2 regions of the Clostridium tanneri genome follow, and region 1 is predicted to be linked to the other one. Evidence: predicted binding sites of a transcription regulator. Region 1 holds the regulator's gene; the other holds the start of a gene.
What was found. The regulator CtsR, encoded in region 1, represses protease genes until heat stress. The targets are predictions, from matches to a motif close to AAGGTCAANNAAGGTCAAAT.
Positions count from the first base shown of each region.

Region 2: a site for CtsR is predicted at 5,611-5,630, ahead of clpB (ATP-dependent chaperone ClpB). Genes of this name have one in related genera too.

Region 1 covers NZ_JARUJP010000002.1:233,158-241,861, reverse strand. The annotation lists gene fusA (elongation factor G) at 93-2,186, shown strand; gene P8V03_RS03460 (hypothetical protein) at 2,312-2,554, shown strand; gene P8V03_RS03455 (CtsR family transcriptional regulator) at 2,850-3,314, shown strand; gene P8V03_RS03450 (UvrB/UvrC motif-containing protein) at 3,426-3,944, shown strand; gene P8V03_RS03445 (protein arginine kinase) at 3,955-4,983, shown strand; gene P8V03_RS03440 (ATP-dependent Clp protease ATP-binding subunit) at 5,013-7,451, shown strand; gene radA (DNA repair protein RadA) at 7,596-8,704, shown strand, end outside.
Region 2 covers NZ_JARUJP010000010.1:114,408-123,111, reverse strand. The annotation lists gene P8V03_RS10420 (DUF5667 domain-containing protein) at 1-428, shown strand, start outside; gene P8V03_RS10415 (HelD family protein) at 550-2,760, opposite strand; gene clpB (ATP-dependent chaperone ClpB) at 2,955-5,555, opposite strand; gene P8V03_RS10405 (EFR1 family ferrodoxin) at 5,746-6,537, opposite strand; gene P8V03_RS10400 (LL-diaminopimelate aminotransferase) at 6,699-7,913, opposite strand; gene P8V03_RS10395 (cold-shock protein) at 8,070-8,267, opposite strand; gene P8V03_RS10390 (ParB N-terminal domain-containing protein) at 8,457-8,704, opposite strand, start outside.

The sequences.
Region 1 (8,704 bases):
GAACTATTTTGAAAATTTATTTAATTCTGAAAGGAATTTTTAAATTAAAGTAGAACTATATAATTAAGCCTAAAAGTAAGGGGGAATTGCTTATGAAAAACTACACAACTAAAAATCTAAGGAATGTAGGTATAATTGGACATAGCGGTTCAGGTAAAACCACTTTAGCAGAAGCAATACTTTATTATACCAAAACTACAGATAGGTTTGGAAAAGTCGAAGAAGGAAACACAGTTAGTGATTATGATTCTGAGGAAAAGAGAAGAAGAATATCTATATCAACTGCTATAACTCCATGTGAATGGGAAAATGTTAAAATAAATTTAGTTGATATGCCTGGATATTTTGATTTTGTTGGAGAGGTTTTTGAAGGTTTAAGAGCTTCAGATATAGCAATGATAGTTGTTTCTGGAGTATCTGGTATACAAGTAGGGACAGAAAAGTCCTGGGAATACGTAAATAAATATAAACTACCAAGATCACTCTACATTAACAAATTAGACAGAGAAAATTCCAGCTTTGACAAGGTTTTGACAGGATTAAAAGATAGCTTTGGTATATCAGTAGTTCCAGTACAATATCCTATAGGCACTGAAGAAAATTTCAAAGGTGTTATAAATGTAATTTCAAGAAAAGCTAGAATTTTTGATGCTAAAAGCAACAGTATGAAGGAAGCAGATATACCAGAAGAGCTTATAGATAAAGTTGATGAATGTAAAAATATGATTATTGAGGCTGTAGCTGAAACAGATGAAGCTTTACTAGATAAATATTTCAGTGACGGTACATTAACTGATGAAGAGATATATAATGGATTGATAAATGGGTGTGCTAGAGGCGAAATAACGCCTGTTATGTGTGGCTCAGCATTAAATGGCGTTGGAATTGAAACATTACTTGAAGACATAATCGAGTGTTTTCCATCACCTGAAGATTCAGAATTACTTAAAGCTAAAGACTTAAAAGGCGATTTAGAAACAAATATTAAAATTGATGAAAAGCTACCTTTCTCTGCTTTTGTATTTAAAACAATAGCGGATCCTTTTGTAGGAAAACTATCAATGTTCAAGGTTGTAACAGGAAAGATTAAGTCAGATTCATCTGTTTATAATGCAAACAAAGACAAGAATGAAAAAATAGGAACTATGTATTTCTTAAGAGGAAAACAGCAGATTCCTACAGCTGAAATTATTGCCGGCGATATAGGAGCAGTTGCTAAACTTCAATTTACCACTACAGGAGATACACTATGTGATGTATCAAATCCAGTAATTTTTGAAAAAATAGATTTTCCTCATCCAGTAATATCTATGGCTGTGTTGCCAAAGTCTAAGAATGATGAAGATAAAATATCTAATGGATTAAACAAATTGTTAGAAGAAGATCCTACCTTTAAGGTTTCTAGAGACGTAGAAAATGCTGAAACAATAGTCTCAGGGTTAGGAGAAACTCATCTTGATGTAATAGCAAGTAAGTTAAAAAGTAAATTTGGAGCGGATGTTATACTTCAAACACCGAAGGTACCTTATAGAGAGACTATTAAAAAGGTGTCAGATATACAAGGTAAACATAAAAAACAATCTGGTGGACATGGTCAGTATGGGGATGTAAAGATAAAATTTGAACCTAGAAATGATGGAGAAGATGATCTTCAGTTTGTAGATCAGGTTGTTGGAGGAGTTGTACCTAGACAGTATATTCCAGCAGTAGAGAAAGGACTTAAAGAGTGTATACAACATGGAGTATTAGCTGGATACCCCGTTATAAGATTAAAAGCAACCCTTCATGATGGATCATATCACCCTGTAGATTCATCAGAAATGGCTTTTAAAATAGCTGCATCTTTAGCGTATAAAAAGGGATTAATGGAAGCTCAGCCTATATTATTAGAACCAATTGTTCATGTAGAGGTAACAGTACCTGAATACTATATGGGAGATATAATTGGTGATATAAATAAGAAAAGAGGTAGGGTTTTAGGTATGGAGCCTTATGGAGATAAACAAATGATAATAGCTGAAGTACCACAGTCTGAAATGTTTAAGTATGCTACTGATTTAAGGTCTATGACCCAAGCAAGAGGAAACTTTACAATGAATTTTGAAAGATACGAGGAAGTTCCTTCTACTGAAGTAAATAAAATAATAGAAGAGGCTAAGAAACTAAAAATTAAAGAGGAAGTATAAGGTTAAAAACCCAATAGCTAATTGCTATTGGGTTTTTATTGGAATAATATCTTGCATATTTTAATAAAATATAAGAGAAAATAATGTAGTAGTGTCTTTGTATTAATTCAATAAGGAGAGATTTTATGTCAGAATACCGTATGGATATAGTTGGAACAATAGAATTAGCTGATTATAGTAGTATTTATGATTATATAGCTATAGTTAATAATACTGATAATCTTACGATCTCTATAGAGGATGTAGAAAATGAGAGCATTAATATAATATGTAACATGTTAGAAAAAAGTAACTTTAAGATTGACTTAAATAAAGATTACGACACTAAAAAGTGTTTTATTAAAGCTTCTAGGGATATTAACACTTAGTAATAGCTGCCTTTAGCAAGATTATAAGGCAGTCATTTTTATTATGGATAAATATAAAAATAAAGAGGTTTTAAATTTATATATTAAGTTTAAAACCTCTGCTATTAGTAGATAAAAAATAATAAGTAACTATCGATTTGATAAAAAACATTTGAAATTAGGAGATAGAACTATGTAATTTTATCTTTTACTCATAAATGTTTATATTTCAAGTATTATTAAGATTGAATAAATAAAAAAATAATATTAATATTAAGTAAAGGTCAAAGAAAGTCAAAGTCGAGGGAGTATTATAATGACAAGATTATCGGATGTTATAGAAGAATTTATAAAGGAAATGTTAAAAAATAGTGATGGAAACCAGCTTCAAATTGTCAGAAACGAATTAGCTAATTATTTTAAATGTGCCCCATCACAGATAAACTATGTTTTAACAACAAGATTTACAGTAGATAGGGGATACTATATAGAAAGCAGAAGAGGCGGCGGTGGATGTATTTTAATAAAGCAGATTCAATTTTATAAAAATAAGTCTTTAGTTGAGATTTTAAATGAGAAGATTGGAGATAGTATAACCTATAGTACTGGCGTCAAGTTAATAGAAGGATTATTAGAATCGGGAATTATTAGTGAAGGTGAATTTAATATTTCAAAGGCAGCTATAAACGATAGAACATTAAGTAGCTCCTTAGAGAATAGAAATAAATTAAGAGCTGATATTTTGAAGTCTATTGTAATGGTAGTCCTGAATAAAGCTTAAATTATTGAGCAAATTGAAAGTTATGTTATAATATTATATGTAAAATATTTACATTAAAACCGGACAATTTAAATTCAAACATATTATTTTATATTTTATGGGAGTGATAAAATGTTGTGCGAGGTTTGCAAGAAAAATGATGCTAATGTTCACATAACTAAAATAGTGAATGGTACTAAGCATGAATTTAGTTTATGCGAGAAATGTGCAAAGGAAAAAGGTGAATTTAATTTCAGTAGTCAAATAGACTTATCATCACCTTTTACATTTCAAAATATATTGAGTGGAATAATGGATTATATAGGTCCTAATAACCAAACTGAAAATACCTTTGATATCTCATGTAGTAATTGTGGCAATACTTACAGTGAGTTTAAAAGGACAGGGTTATTAGGATGTAGTGAATGCTACAAAAGCTTTGCATCAACTTTAAAGCCTATTATTAGAAGAGTACAGGGAAACTGGGAGCATACAGGAAAACTTCCTAGAAAGGCTGGAGAAAGTATAATTAAGAGAAAAAAATTAATAGAGTTAAAGGAAAACCTCCAAAATGCAATAACCAATGAAGAGTATGAAAAAGCGGCACAAATTAGAGATGAGATAAGGTCAATGCAAGAGGAAGAAAAATAGGAGGTTAAGTATGGAAAATTGGATAAAGTCACAGGGAAGAAATGATGATTTAGTATTAAGTAGCAGAATAAGGTTAGCAAGAAATTTAAATAAAATACCATTTCCTCACAAGATGGATGAAGAAGGTGGAAAAAAACTGATAAAGGATGTAGAAAATGCTTTCTATACTTCTTCTCACACAGAGGATAAGTTTAAAACTATTCGCTTATGGGAAAATGGTTTTATTGACAATGAAGTGTTTTTTGACAAACATCTTATAAGCAAGAATCTTTTAGATAATACTAGTAAAGCGGCATTTATTGTAGATGAAAATGAAACTGTAAGTATTATGATAAATGAAGAGGATCATATCAGAATTCAAGGTATAACATCAGGACTGGATTTAGAGGAAGTACAAGACTTATGCGGAAAGATAGATAACCTTTTAGAAGAAAAATTAGACTATGCCTTCGATGAGAATCTTGGATACTTAACAACTTGTCCTACTAATATAGGTACAGGACTTAGGGCATCGGTAATGATTCATTTACCATCCCTTACTATAACTAACAAGATGAATGGAGTGTTAAACGCAGTTACTCAAGTTGGTATGACTGTACGAGGGTTATACGGAGAAGGTTCAAAGGCAAGGGGTAATATTTATCAGGTATCCAATCAGATAACTTTAGGATTAAGTGAAGAAGAAATCATAAGTAATTTGAAAGCAGTTGTAAGTCAAATTATTAATGAGGAGAATCTATCAAGAGAAAACCTTATAAGAAAATATAAATATGAAACAGAGGATAGGATCTATAGAGCATTAGGAATATTAAAGTCAGCGGTGCTTTTAAATCCGGATGAATGTTTAAAACTTTTATCAGATGTAAGATTAGGTGTAGAAATGGGAATAATTAAAGATGTAAGTAAAGTAGTGCTAAACAATCTTTTAGTAGATACTCAAAATGCAGTTATACAGCAGCTCTATGATAAAAAGCTATCTAGTAAAGAAAGAGATCTTAGTAGAGCTAAATTGATTAGAGAAAGATTAGTAGAAAAGTAATATAATAAGGTAAGGTTGGTGAATTATTTATGATGTTTGGAAGATTTACAGAAAGAGCACAAAAAGTTCTTTTTTACGCTCAGGAGGAGGCACAATCTCTTAAGCATGGATATGTAGGAACCGAGCATATTCTGCTTGGGGTTTTAAGAGAAGATGGAATAGCTAAGAAATTGTTAAATAGCATGACTATTACTGTTGAAAATGTAAGGAATTTAGTAGAGGAATATGAGGGAAAGGGAGATATGGAACTTTATAAAAAGGAAATTCCCCTCACTCCAAGAACAAAAAGACTTTTAGAAATGAGCCTGCTTGAGGCAAGAACTTTAAATCATAATTATATAAGTCCTGAGCATATACTATTGGCCCTAATTAGAGAAGCAGAGGGAGTAGCTTTTACTATTCTTAACAACTTAGGAGCAGACTTTAATAAGCTCCGAAAAGAATTAGTAGATGCATTATCAGGAGAACAATCAACAAATTCTGTTGATACCAATAAGGGTAATGGAGAACCAACACCTACCTTAGACCAATTTGGCAGGGACTTGACTGAAATGGCTAGGGAAGGAAAATTAGATCCAGTTATAGGAAGAGATAAAGAAACCCAAAGGGTTCTTGAAATTCTATCAAGAAGAACAAAAAATAATCCATGTCTAATCGGAGATCCTGGTGTTGGTAAGACTGCTATAGCTGAGGGACTTGCGCAAAAAATAGTTTCTGCTAGCATACCTGAACTACTAAAAGATAAAAGAGTAGTTACATTAGATTTATCATCAATGATAGCGGGGTCTAAGTATAGAGGCGAATTTGAAGATAGATTAAAAAAGGTTATGGAAGAGCTACGAAAGGCTGGAAATGTAATTTTATTTATAGATGAAATTCATACTCTTATAGGTGCTGGAGCTGCAGAAGGAGCTATAGATGCCTCAAATATTTTAAAACCAGCCCTAGCAAGAGGAGAGATACAGTGTATAGGAGCTACTACTGTAGATGAGTATAGGAAACATATTGAAAAGGATGCAGCTCTAGAAAGAAGATTTCAACCTATAATGGTAGGAGAACCTACTAAAGAGGAAGCTGTTCTTATACTGAAAGGATTGAGAGATAAATATGAAGCTCATCATAGAGTAAAAATTACTGATGATGCCATTGAAGCTGCAGTGGTTTTATCTGATAGATATATAACTGACAGGCATCTTCCAGATAAAGCAATAGACTTAATCGATGAGGCAGCTGCAAAGGTTAGAATCGAGAGCTTAACTACTCCACCAGATTTAAAGGAGTTAGAAGGAGAACTTGAAAAGATTACTAAGGAAAAAGAAGATTCTATAAGAGTTCAAGATTTCGAAAAGGCTGCAAGGCTAAGGGATAGAGAAAAAGAAATAAAGGATAGATTAGAGGGATTGAAAAATAACTGGAAGACTCAAAAGGAAGTTTCAACCCTTACTGTATCAGAACCTCAGATAGCTGCAGTTGTATCAAAGTGGACTAATATACCTATAGAAAAGCTAACTGAAAAAGAATCTGAAAGATTATTGAAACTTGAAGAAATACTTCATAAAAGAGTAATAGGACAGGGCGAAGCTGTAAAGTCTATATCACGAGCTGTAAGGAGAGCAAGGGTAGGACTTAAGGATCCTAAAAGACCAATCGGTTCATTTATATTCCTAGGACCAACAGGTGTAGGAAAGACTGAGTTATCGAAGGCATTAGCTGAAGCAATGTTTGGTGACGAAAGTAATATGATAAGAATTGATATGTCAGAGTACATGGAAAAACACACAGTATCAAGACTCATAGGTTCACCTCCAGGATATGTAGGGTATGATGAGGGAGGACAGCTAACAGAAAAAGTTAGAAGAAATCCTTATTCTGTTGTACTGTTTGATGAAATAGAAAAAGCACATCCAGAGGTTTTTAATATTTTACTTCAAATTCTTGAAGATGGAAGACTTACTGACGGTAAAGGTAAAACTGTAGACTTTAGAAACACTATAATAATAATGACGTCTAATGTAGGTGCTTCCACTATTAGAAAGCAAAAGTCTATGGGCTTTGCTTTAGACAGCGATGATGAAAAGCAGAATGAATATGAAAAAATGAAGGACAATGTAATGGATGAGTTAAAGCGTTCATTTAGACCAGAATTTTTAAATAGAATAGATGATATAATTGTATTCCACCAGCTTCAACAAGAGGACTTGAGACATATAGTTAGATTAATGTTAGGTTCTGTGTCAGAGAGGTTAAAAGATCAGAATATAGAAATTGAATTTACCGATGAAGCAGAAGAATTGCTTGCCAAGGAAGGCTATGATATAACCTATGGTGCAAGACCTTTAAGAAGAGCGATTACAAAGGTAGTAGAAGATAAACTCTCAGAGGAAATGTTAAGAGGAAATGTTAAGAAGGGGAATAAAGTAACAGTCAGTGTAGAGAATAATGAGCTGGTATTTAATAAGACTCATTAGAATGAAATTATTTATTTTCATAAAGCAATGTATAAATTCTATATGTTTATACATTGTTTTATTTTTAAAAATTTTTAATTATTATTAACACCATATTACTATAATACTGTATAATTATATTTTGTATAGAGGGAGGTGGTTTTAATGGCGAAGAATAAAACCACTTTTGTATGTCAAGAGTGTGGATATGAATCGTTAAAGTGGCTTGGAAAATGTCCCAGCTGTAATACATGGAATAGTTTAGTTGAAGAAGTGAAAGTTGAAAGTAGTTCATCAAGAATATCTATAAGTTCAAATAGTGAACCGAAAAGTATAGTAAATATAAAATCTAGTGAATATGATAGATTTGATACAGGAATAATTGAGTTAAATAGAGTATTGGGAGGAGGAATAGTAAAGGGATCACTTACGCTAATATCTGGAGCGCCAGGTATAGGAAAATCAACGTTGCTTCTGCAAACTGCTAATAATATTGCTAAAAGATATGGAAAGATATTATATATTTCTGGAGAAGAATCAGAAGAACAAATAAAAATGAGAGGAGATAGGTTAGAGGTTATATCTGAAAACTTGTATATAGTTTCCGAGACTAATCTGGACAAAATAGAAGAACATATTGAAAATATTCAACCGGTATTTGTAATAATTGACTCTATACAAACACTTTTCAAACAATCTATCTCTTCGGCACCAGGAAGTGTGTCTCAAGTTCGTGAAAGTGCTAACGATATTATGCGTATGGGGAAAAGTAAAAATGTATCATTCTTTATAGTAGCACATGTTACTAAGCAGGGTGAACTTGCGGGGCCTAGGGTACTTGAGCACATGGTGGATACTGTACTATCCTTTGAAGGTGAAAGAACTGAAGAATTTAGAGTTCTAAGAACTATAAAAAATCGTTTTGGTACAACAAGTGAGATTGGTGTTTTTGAGATGAGGGAGAGTGGATTGGAGGAAGTACCAAACCCATCCGCTGTTTTTTTAGAGGAGGCAGGATTTCAAAAAGAGGGGTCTTTAGTTATAGGAATAATGGAAGGAACTAGACCAATTTTAGTGGAAATACAAGCCCTAGTTAGTGAAACTAAGGCTGTTATACCAAGGCGTACTACTATTGGAGTAGAGAGTTCAAGGCTAAATCTAATTTTAGCAGTGTTGGAAAAAAAGTTAAGAGTTCCTTTTTATAATTGTGATGTATACGTAAATGTAGTAGGTGGGCTTAATATTGGAGGGACTTTTGGGGACTTAGGGGTTGC
Region 2 (8,704 bases), on a different contig from region 1:
CTGAAAAATTCAACCAAGTAGTTGCTACAAAGAAAGAAGCTATGAAAGGAGGAGTAGGTCAGTTAAAGAAACAAGCAAACAAAGAGAAAAAAGAAGAAGCTAAGGATGGCACTGCATCTCAAGAGGGCACTACCACTGAAAATAAGGATACATCAACTGTAACTGCTCCAGCAGAAAACAACGAGACTACAACAAAAACAGATAGTACTGAGACAACTACAACTACTGAAGCTACTGTTAACAACGATAGTACAGTTACAAATACTACTAAAGTTGATGTAACAGAGAAGGTAAATAAAGGTCAAGAGGTAAAAACTAATAAAGAAAATAACTCATCAAAGGAAAATAATGCTAAAGAAAATAAAGGTCAGCAAATAAAATCTGATAAGGAAAATAATTCATCAAAGGAAAATAAGTCTAATCACTAAAAGGGCTTAAACTAAAAGCCAGTGCTTGCATTGCTTAGCACTGGCTTTTAAGCTTTTCTAAACAAATAGTTTTCCTAAGGGTTAACTACAGTGTATTATTAAAATATCTATAAATTTCAATCTAAAGTATAAACTCACTTTTTTCTCCAGTATAATACAATGTTAGTTGGTGCAGTGCTCTAGTGCAAGCTATATAAAGAAGTCTTTTATCGAAGTCACTTTTATAATTGACTTTAGAAACATTATAGACAAGCACTACGTCAAATTCTAAACCCTTGGCTAAATAGGAAGGCACAACTAATAAGGAGTTTTTCTTTTCATAATTTCTATCATTTAAAACCTTTATATCTATGCTGTCCTTTAATCTAATTTGAATATCCCTGGCCTCTTCTTTAGTTTTACATATTATAGCTATTGACTTATATCCCCTTTGATAAAACTTACGTACATCTTCACAAAGAGATTTATCTAGTTGATTTAAATCCTCCATAAATTTAACTTCCGGTTCTGCCTCATGTCTCTCGAAAGATATAATATCCTGTTTTTTATTAAGTAATCTTTGATTAAAGGCATTAATTTCAAAGGAAGATCTATAACTTTTATTTAGAGTAACCTTAAAGGATTTTGCTTTGAGAAGTATACGCTCCACATAATCGTATATATTGTCATCTCCACTTCTTTCCAAGGTCTGGTTAAAGTCCCCTAACACAGTATATTTTGCGTTTCTAAATAATAGATTAAAAATGTGATAGTGAATAGGATAATAGTCCTGTGCCTCATCTATTACTACCTGTTTAATTTCACCAAAGTCTTCATTACCTGCCATTTTAAGCTTAATGTATAAAAGAGCAGCGGAATCCTCATAGGATATAAATCCTCTATTAAGGTTTTTATTAGTTTCAGTTATAATTTTTTCTATGTTATCAGGCAGCTTAATACCTTTAGATAACCTAAAAAACAAGTCCTTATCCTTAAAAATCAGCTTATATAATCTCATGTAATCTATCTCAGTAAAACTGTGAATGTACTCCATAAGTTTATTAGCTTCTTTAATAGCTATAAGCCTACTAAAGGACTTTATTTCAAGACTATGAGATTCCGTAGTTCTTTCCACAACCTTTTCAATGGCTTCAAGTCTTTTCTTTCTTAGAGGATGAATCTTATTGAGTATCATGTTTTCTAGTCTCTTTAGCCTTTTGGCTGCTGGCATATTAATCTTATTATTAAGAAATACATCTTTTAACTGTTGTGCTGTTTCAATTATTTTCCCGTTATAGTAAACGTCTTTAAAGGGAATTAATTTTCTCTCATAGTATTTAATCACCCTATCAATTATTTCTACAAATTCACTGGAACCCTTAAATTTTATACTTTCAAGTTTAATAACAAACTCTTCGCTTCCCTGCAGCTCCATGAGTCTTTCCATCTGATTTTGTCTTTTCTCACCTTGAACAAAATCATCAAAGGTTAGCTGTTCTACATTTTCTTCTCCTAACTCCGGCAGTACGTCAGATATATATTTACTAAATATTGAATTAGGAGAAATTATCATAACATTATTTGCACTTAACTTTGAGTTTAAGCCTTCATAAAGCAAAAAGGCTATTCTATGCAGTGCAATAGAGGTTTTTCCGCTTCCTGCTGCGCCTTGCACAATCAAAAGGTCACTTTCAGTATTTCTTATGATAATATCCTGCTCCTTTTGAATAGTTTCAACTATACTTTTCATTTTAGGAGAAGAGTTTCTGCCTAATATCTCCTGAAGTATTTCATCATTTATTTTTATACTGCTGTCGAAAAAATACTTAAGCTTAGAATCTTCAATTTTATACTGCCTTTTTAGCAAAACCTCTCCATTGACAATACCTACTGGAGACTTATAGAAAGCCTTTCCTAATTCATTTCTATAAAATATGCTGGATATAGGAGCTCGCCAGTCGTATACATAGATATCCTCCTTTTCCGAATCCATTAGGTTACATAGACCAATATAAATTTTCTCCCTATCCCCAAAGCCTTCTTCCGAAAAATCAAACCTTCCAAAGTAGGGAACTTTAATCAGCCTATTATATCTGTCAATTCTTTTTTCTGTTCCTATATAATCTCTTGTTTTTGTATCAGCTTCATTTAAATATGCTATCATCTCTGGTATTTTGTCAAAGTCCTCTGAACCGTGAGAAGTATTCTCCCACATCTCTCTTCTTGAAGATATAACATTACCTAGTTTTAAATTTAAAGCTTCCTCTTCCTTTTTAATTTCTTTTTTAATAATAGATAAAGTTTTTTCAAGATAATCTAATTCTTCTTTTTGGCTCTCATCAAAATTATTCATTTAATCACTCTCCTATAATTTTAAAATAAAATCTTGACATTACCATTAATGTTGTGATAAGATTATTGTGTAAAATAATTAATCATGATAAAATTGTTATAATTCTGCACAAAACTTAATTATACTCTTAGAATATAACTTTGTAAAGATAAAAGCCAATGCCTAATTAAATTAAGCATTGGCTTTTGAGTATGCTATTCAACTATAATTACAATATTATCATCCTTACCATCTACAACTATAGTAGAGCCATCGTAAACTTCACCGGCTATTATTTTTCTAGCTATATTAGTTTCCAGAGTATTTTCAATATATCTTCTTAGTGGTCTAGCTCCATAAACTGGATCATAACCTTCCTCCGCTAAAAGCTCCTTAGCCTCTTCGGTAACCTTCATAGTGATATTTCTGTCCTTAAGTCTCTTTCTTACATCTTGAAGGAATATATCTATTATTTTCTTAATACCTTCATTGTTTAGTGGTCTAAATAATATAATATCATCTAATCTATTTAAAAATTCAGGTTTAAATCTTCCCTTCATTTCCTTCATTACTGCATTCCTAATATTTTCATCAATAGAATTTTCACTTTTATTTTCAAGAAGATAACTGCTTCCTATATTAGAAGTCATTATTATTATTGTGTTCTTAAAATCAATAGTTTTTCCTTTATTGTCTGTAAGCCTTCCATCATCTAAGATTTGAAGAAATACATTAAAGACATCCTCGTGGGCTTTTTCTATTTCATCAAATAAGATTACTGAATAGGGTTTTCTTCTAACAGCTTCTGTTAGCTGTCCTCCTTCTTCATAGCCTACATATCCTGGAGGCGCTCCTATAAGTCTTGATACTGAATACTTTTCCATATACTCAGACATATCTATTCTAATAATATTTTCCTCACTATCAAAAAGATTTCTGGCTAAGGTCTTTGCAAGTTCTGTTTTACCTACTCCTGTTGGTCCTAGGAATATAAAGGAACCTATTGGTCTTCTTTCATCCTTCATACCAGCTCTCGCCCTTATAACTGCATTAGACACACTTCTTGTTGCCTCTTCTTGACCTATAACCCTCTTTTGTAAATCTTCTTCAAGGTTTAACAGTTTTTCCCGTTCTCCTTCTACTAATTTAGACATAGGAATTCCAGTCCATTTAGCTACTATTTCAGATATCTCATTTTCCGTTACCTCTTCTTTTAGTAGAGCACCTTCATAATTTTCCTTCATTTCCTCTTCTTTTTTCTTTATTTCAGCCTCAAGCTTAGGAATAAGACCATATCTCAATTCTGCTACTTTATTTAAGTCATATTCTCTTTCGTATTTTTCAATGTTTCCTCTTGCCTCATCTAATTGCGCCTTTAGATTTCTTATTTGGAGTATATGTCCCTTCTCTTTATCATATTTAGCTGTCATTTCATCATTTTTTTCCTTAAGTTCTGCAAGCTCTTTGTCTAACACTTCTAGCCTTGATTTTGATGCCTCATCATTTTCCTTTGATAAAGCCTCTTTTTCCGTTTCTAATTGAAAGAGTTTTCTTCTAACCATATCTAATTCTGTTGGAAGAGAATCTATTTCGCTTCTTATCATAGCACCAGCTTCATCAATTAAGTCAATAGCCTTATCTGGCAGAAATCTTCCTTGAATATATCTATGTGATAGCTTTGAAGCTGCCACAATAGCAGAATCATGAATTCTAATACCATGATGAATTTCAAATCTTTCCTTCAACCCTCTAAGTATAGAAATAGTATCTTCCACAGTAGGTTCATCTACAGTTACCTTCTGAAATCTTCTCTCTAAGGCCTTATCCTTTTCAATATACTGTCTATATTCATCAAAGGTAGTTGCACCTATACAATGAAGCTCTCCTCTGGCAAGTAGTGGCTTAATAAGATTACCAGCATCCATAGCTCCTTCTGTTTTACCAGCTCCTACTATGGTGTGAATTTCATCTATAAATAATATTATTCTTCCATTAGAGCCTTGCACTTCCTTAAGTACAGCCTTCAATCTTTCTTCGAATTCCCCTCTGTATTTAGCTCCAGCAATTAAAGCTCCCATATCTAAGGAGAATATTATCTTATCCTTTAACCCTTCAGGAACATCTCCTCTTACAATTCTTTCTGCTAGACCTTCTACTATAGCAGTTTTACCTACACCTGGCTCTCCGATTAATACTGGATTATTTTTAGTTCTTCTTGAAAGAATTCTAACAGTTCTTCTTATTTCTTCATCCCTTCCTATAACAGGATCTAACTTATGCTTTTTAGCTAATTCTACTAAGTTTGTTCCATACTTAGCTAATGCATCATAGGTTCCTTCAGGATCTTGAGTATCCACCCTTTGACTACCCCTTACTTGAGATAACACCTTCATAAACTCTGATTTTTTTATATCAAATTTAGCTAATAGGCTTCCTACCAACCCTTTATCATCTATATCCATAATAGCTAGCATAACATGTTCTACACTAATGTAGGAATCCTTAAACTTTTCAGCTATAGAATCTGCCTTAACTAAAACCTCTTCTATTCTTCTAGTTGCATAAACCGCTGAGTTTTGCGCTCCTTCTCCTAAAACTTTAGGCATCTTATCTAACTGAAGGTGTATATCTTCCTTTAAAGCCTTGATATTCACACCTATCTTCTCAAATATGTTAGGTACTAACCCATCCTCTTGGTTTACTAAAGCTGAAAACAGATGAATTACATCTACCTGTTGATGGTTATACTTAACCGCTGTTAGTTGGGCATCATTTAAACTTTGTTGTACTCTTATAGTCATTTTTTCTATGTTCATATTCAGCTTCTCCTCTCCTGCTATTATTTTTAATCTATAATTAAATAATAATACAAAGGTCAAAGAAAGTCAAAGTGCATTTTTATTTTGATTTTATGTCTATTATATTCAGAAACAGTAAACCAATGCTTAGTCTTATTAAGCATTGGTTCTCCATACAGTATATTAAATATACTTAATTACAATCCCATTAACTATTTACCTTCATTTCCTCTACAGTAATATTAGGATTTTTGTATCTCCCCTTACTCTCTGTACCTTTACCATATTGAATAGCTCCAACTGGACAAAGGTGAATACAGGCTAGGCATTGAGTACAGACTTTTCCCCATTTAGGTTTTCCCTCTACCTTTATAGTTTTGCAGTTACATACACTTTCGCAAATACCACAGCCTGTGCAATTATCCTTTGCATAAAACTTTTTAGTATTAGCAGCACCTTTAGCAAATAGAGGATTGATAACACCGGTTAAAAGACCTGGCATAGCTCCCTTAGTAATTTGAAAGACATTCTTCTTTCTTTCCTTTATAACTTTGTTTATGTTTTTTAAGCTTTCTTCTGCAGCTAAAAGCTTTTTCTTCTCTATTTCCTTTGAGTCAACATTACCCATGATAATGTAGTTGTTAGGCATTTCAATAGAAAAGCCACTATTTAAATTTAAATTCTTTTTCTCTAAGGCATCACCTAAAACCTTCATAGTGTTTCCTATATTTGCCCCACAGGTTGCTACAGAAAAAATATAGTTATCTTTATAATTATTAAATTTTAGTTTTTCAATAAGCTCAATAACCATCTTCGGTGGTGCCCAAGCGTACACTGGATATACAAAGCCTATAACTTCATTATCCTTTAGAGTATAGTTGAAGTCAGCATCTTTTTTGTTCATTTCTGCTGCTATAGATATTAGCCTATCATCGTTATCTTCCGCAATGCTTTTGGCTACTTGCAGTGAATTCCCCGTTCCAGAAAAATAAAATATCATATTATCCCCTCTTTTTTCTTATACTTTATAATTATTATATTTTATCATAAATAGGTGTAATTTTTTGCTATAATCTAAAAAGCTTCTTAACATTTTTTCATAGAAAATTTAAGGCCAATGCTCAAGTTTTATTAAGTATTGACCTTTGGAACTGTATTCTTTTAAAGTTTCTTGATTCTTTCCATGGCATCTAAGGTATTTTCATAAGTACCGAAGGCAGTAAGGCGGAAATATCCTTCTCCCTGTGGACCAAATCCAATTCCTGGTGTACCTACAATATTGGCATTTTCTAATAGGTAGTAGAAAAACTCCCAGGAGGTTATGTTTTTTGGTATTTTCCACCAAATATAAGGTGCGTTTACACCACCATAGGCAGAATAACCTGCTAACTTTAATCCTTTAAGAATTAACCTTGCATTATTCATATAATAATTCACTTGCTTTTTTATCTCTTCTCTTCCCTCTTTAGAGTAAACTGCCGCTCCAGCTCTTTGAATAATATATGGCGCACCATTGTATTTTGTTCCATGCCGTCTAGCCCAAAGTGCATTCAGTGAAACACTACCACATTTTAAAGCCTTCGGAACAACTGTATAGCCAAGCCTTACACCTGTAAAACCAGCACTTTTTGAAAAACTCTTCAGCTCAATAGCACAGTTTTTGGAACCTTCACATTCATAAATAGAATGAGGTATATTATCTTCAGAAATATACGCCTCATAGGCTGCATCATATATAATAACAGCCTCTATTCTATTAGCATAATCAACCCAAAGTTGCAGCTGTTCCTTTGTAAGCGTTGAGCCTGTTGGATTATTAGGCAAACAAAGATAAATAATGTCTGGTCTTTCTTTTGGAAGCTCTGGCACAAAATCATTATCTGGAGTACATGGCAAATAGATAACGTCGCTCCATCTTTTTGTAATTCTATTGTAGTTTCCCGTTCTTCCAGCCATTGCATTTGTATCTATATATACAGGATACACAGGGTCACAAACAGCAATTTTATTATCTACACTAAATATTTCCTGAATATTACCTGCATCAGAATTTATGCCGTCGCTTACGAATATCTCCTCTACTGAAATATCAATTCCTCGAGATTTGTAATCCCCCTTTACGATGGCATCACGTAAAAACTCATAACCAAATTCCGGTCCATATCCTTTGAAAGTTTCTATATGTGACATTTCATCAACGGCTTCATGTAATGTATTAATGATGTTTTGTGCTAAGGGCTGAGTAATATCACCAATTCCCAGGTGAATAACTTTCTTATCAGGATTTTTCTCCTTAAAGCTAGCTACTTGCTTTGCTATTGTTGAAAAAATATAGCCTTCTGGCAACTTCAAATAGTTATCGTTAATCTTGTACATAATAAAGCCTCCTTGCTGCACTATAACATCATTATATTCAATAAATCTCTGTTATGGCACTATCTTCTACAGGAGGCATAGCTGCATTATTATATTACTAAACAATTAAAAACCCCTTAAATAATCATATTATTTAAGGGGTAAAATATTCACTAATTAGATAACTGTAATATTTTCTGCTTGAGGTCCTTTTGGTCCTTCAACTACGTCGTAAGAAACTTCTTGACCTTCTACAAGTGTTTTAAATCCATCAGAATTTATTTGAGAAAAGTGTGCGAAAATGTCTTTTCCATCTTCTCCTGTAATAAATCCAAATCCTTTTTCTGAATTAAACCATTTAACTGTACCTTTCATGACTGTACCTCCGAAATTTTATTTTTCTTAAACTCTTTGTAATAATCCACAAATAAAATTTCGATATTATAATACTATTTTTTAATAAGTACTAACTGAAATATAATTGTGTTAAAATTAATTACGATTTGCTTAAGCGATTTTTATATTATATCACTCTTTATTATATAAATCAAGTGGTTTTTTCTACTAATCTACATAGGTAACAGGAACATTACTTATTCCTAACTCCTTCGCTGCTGCATATTGATCCTGACCTGATACCATAACCATAGTTTCTTTTCTTACTGTAATTGGCTTATTAAACTTGTTATTATTTTTCATATAGCTTATTGCCTTGTTTTTTGCACGTTTTACAGATAAGTCCTCGTTATCATTTACTATCCTTGAGATATCTATTATCTCATCTGTTCCCGTTGGTAATTCATAATTTAAAT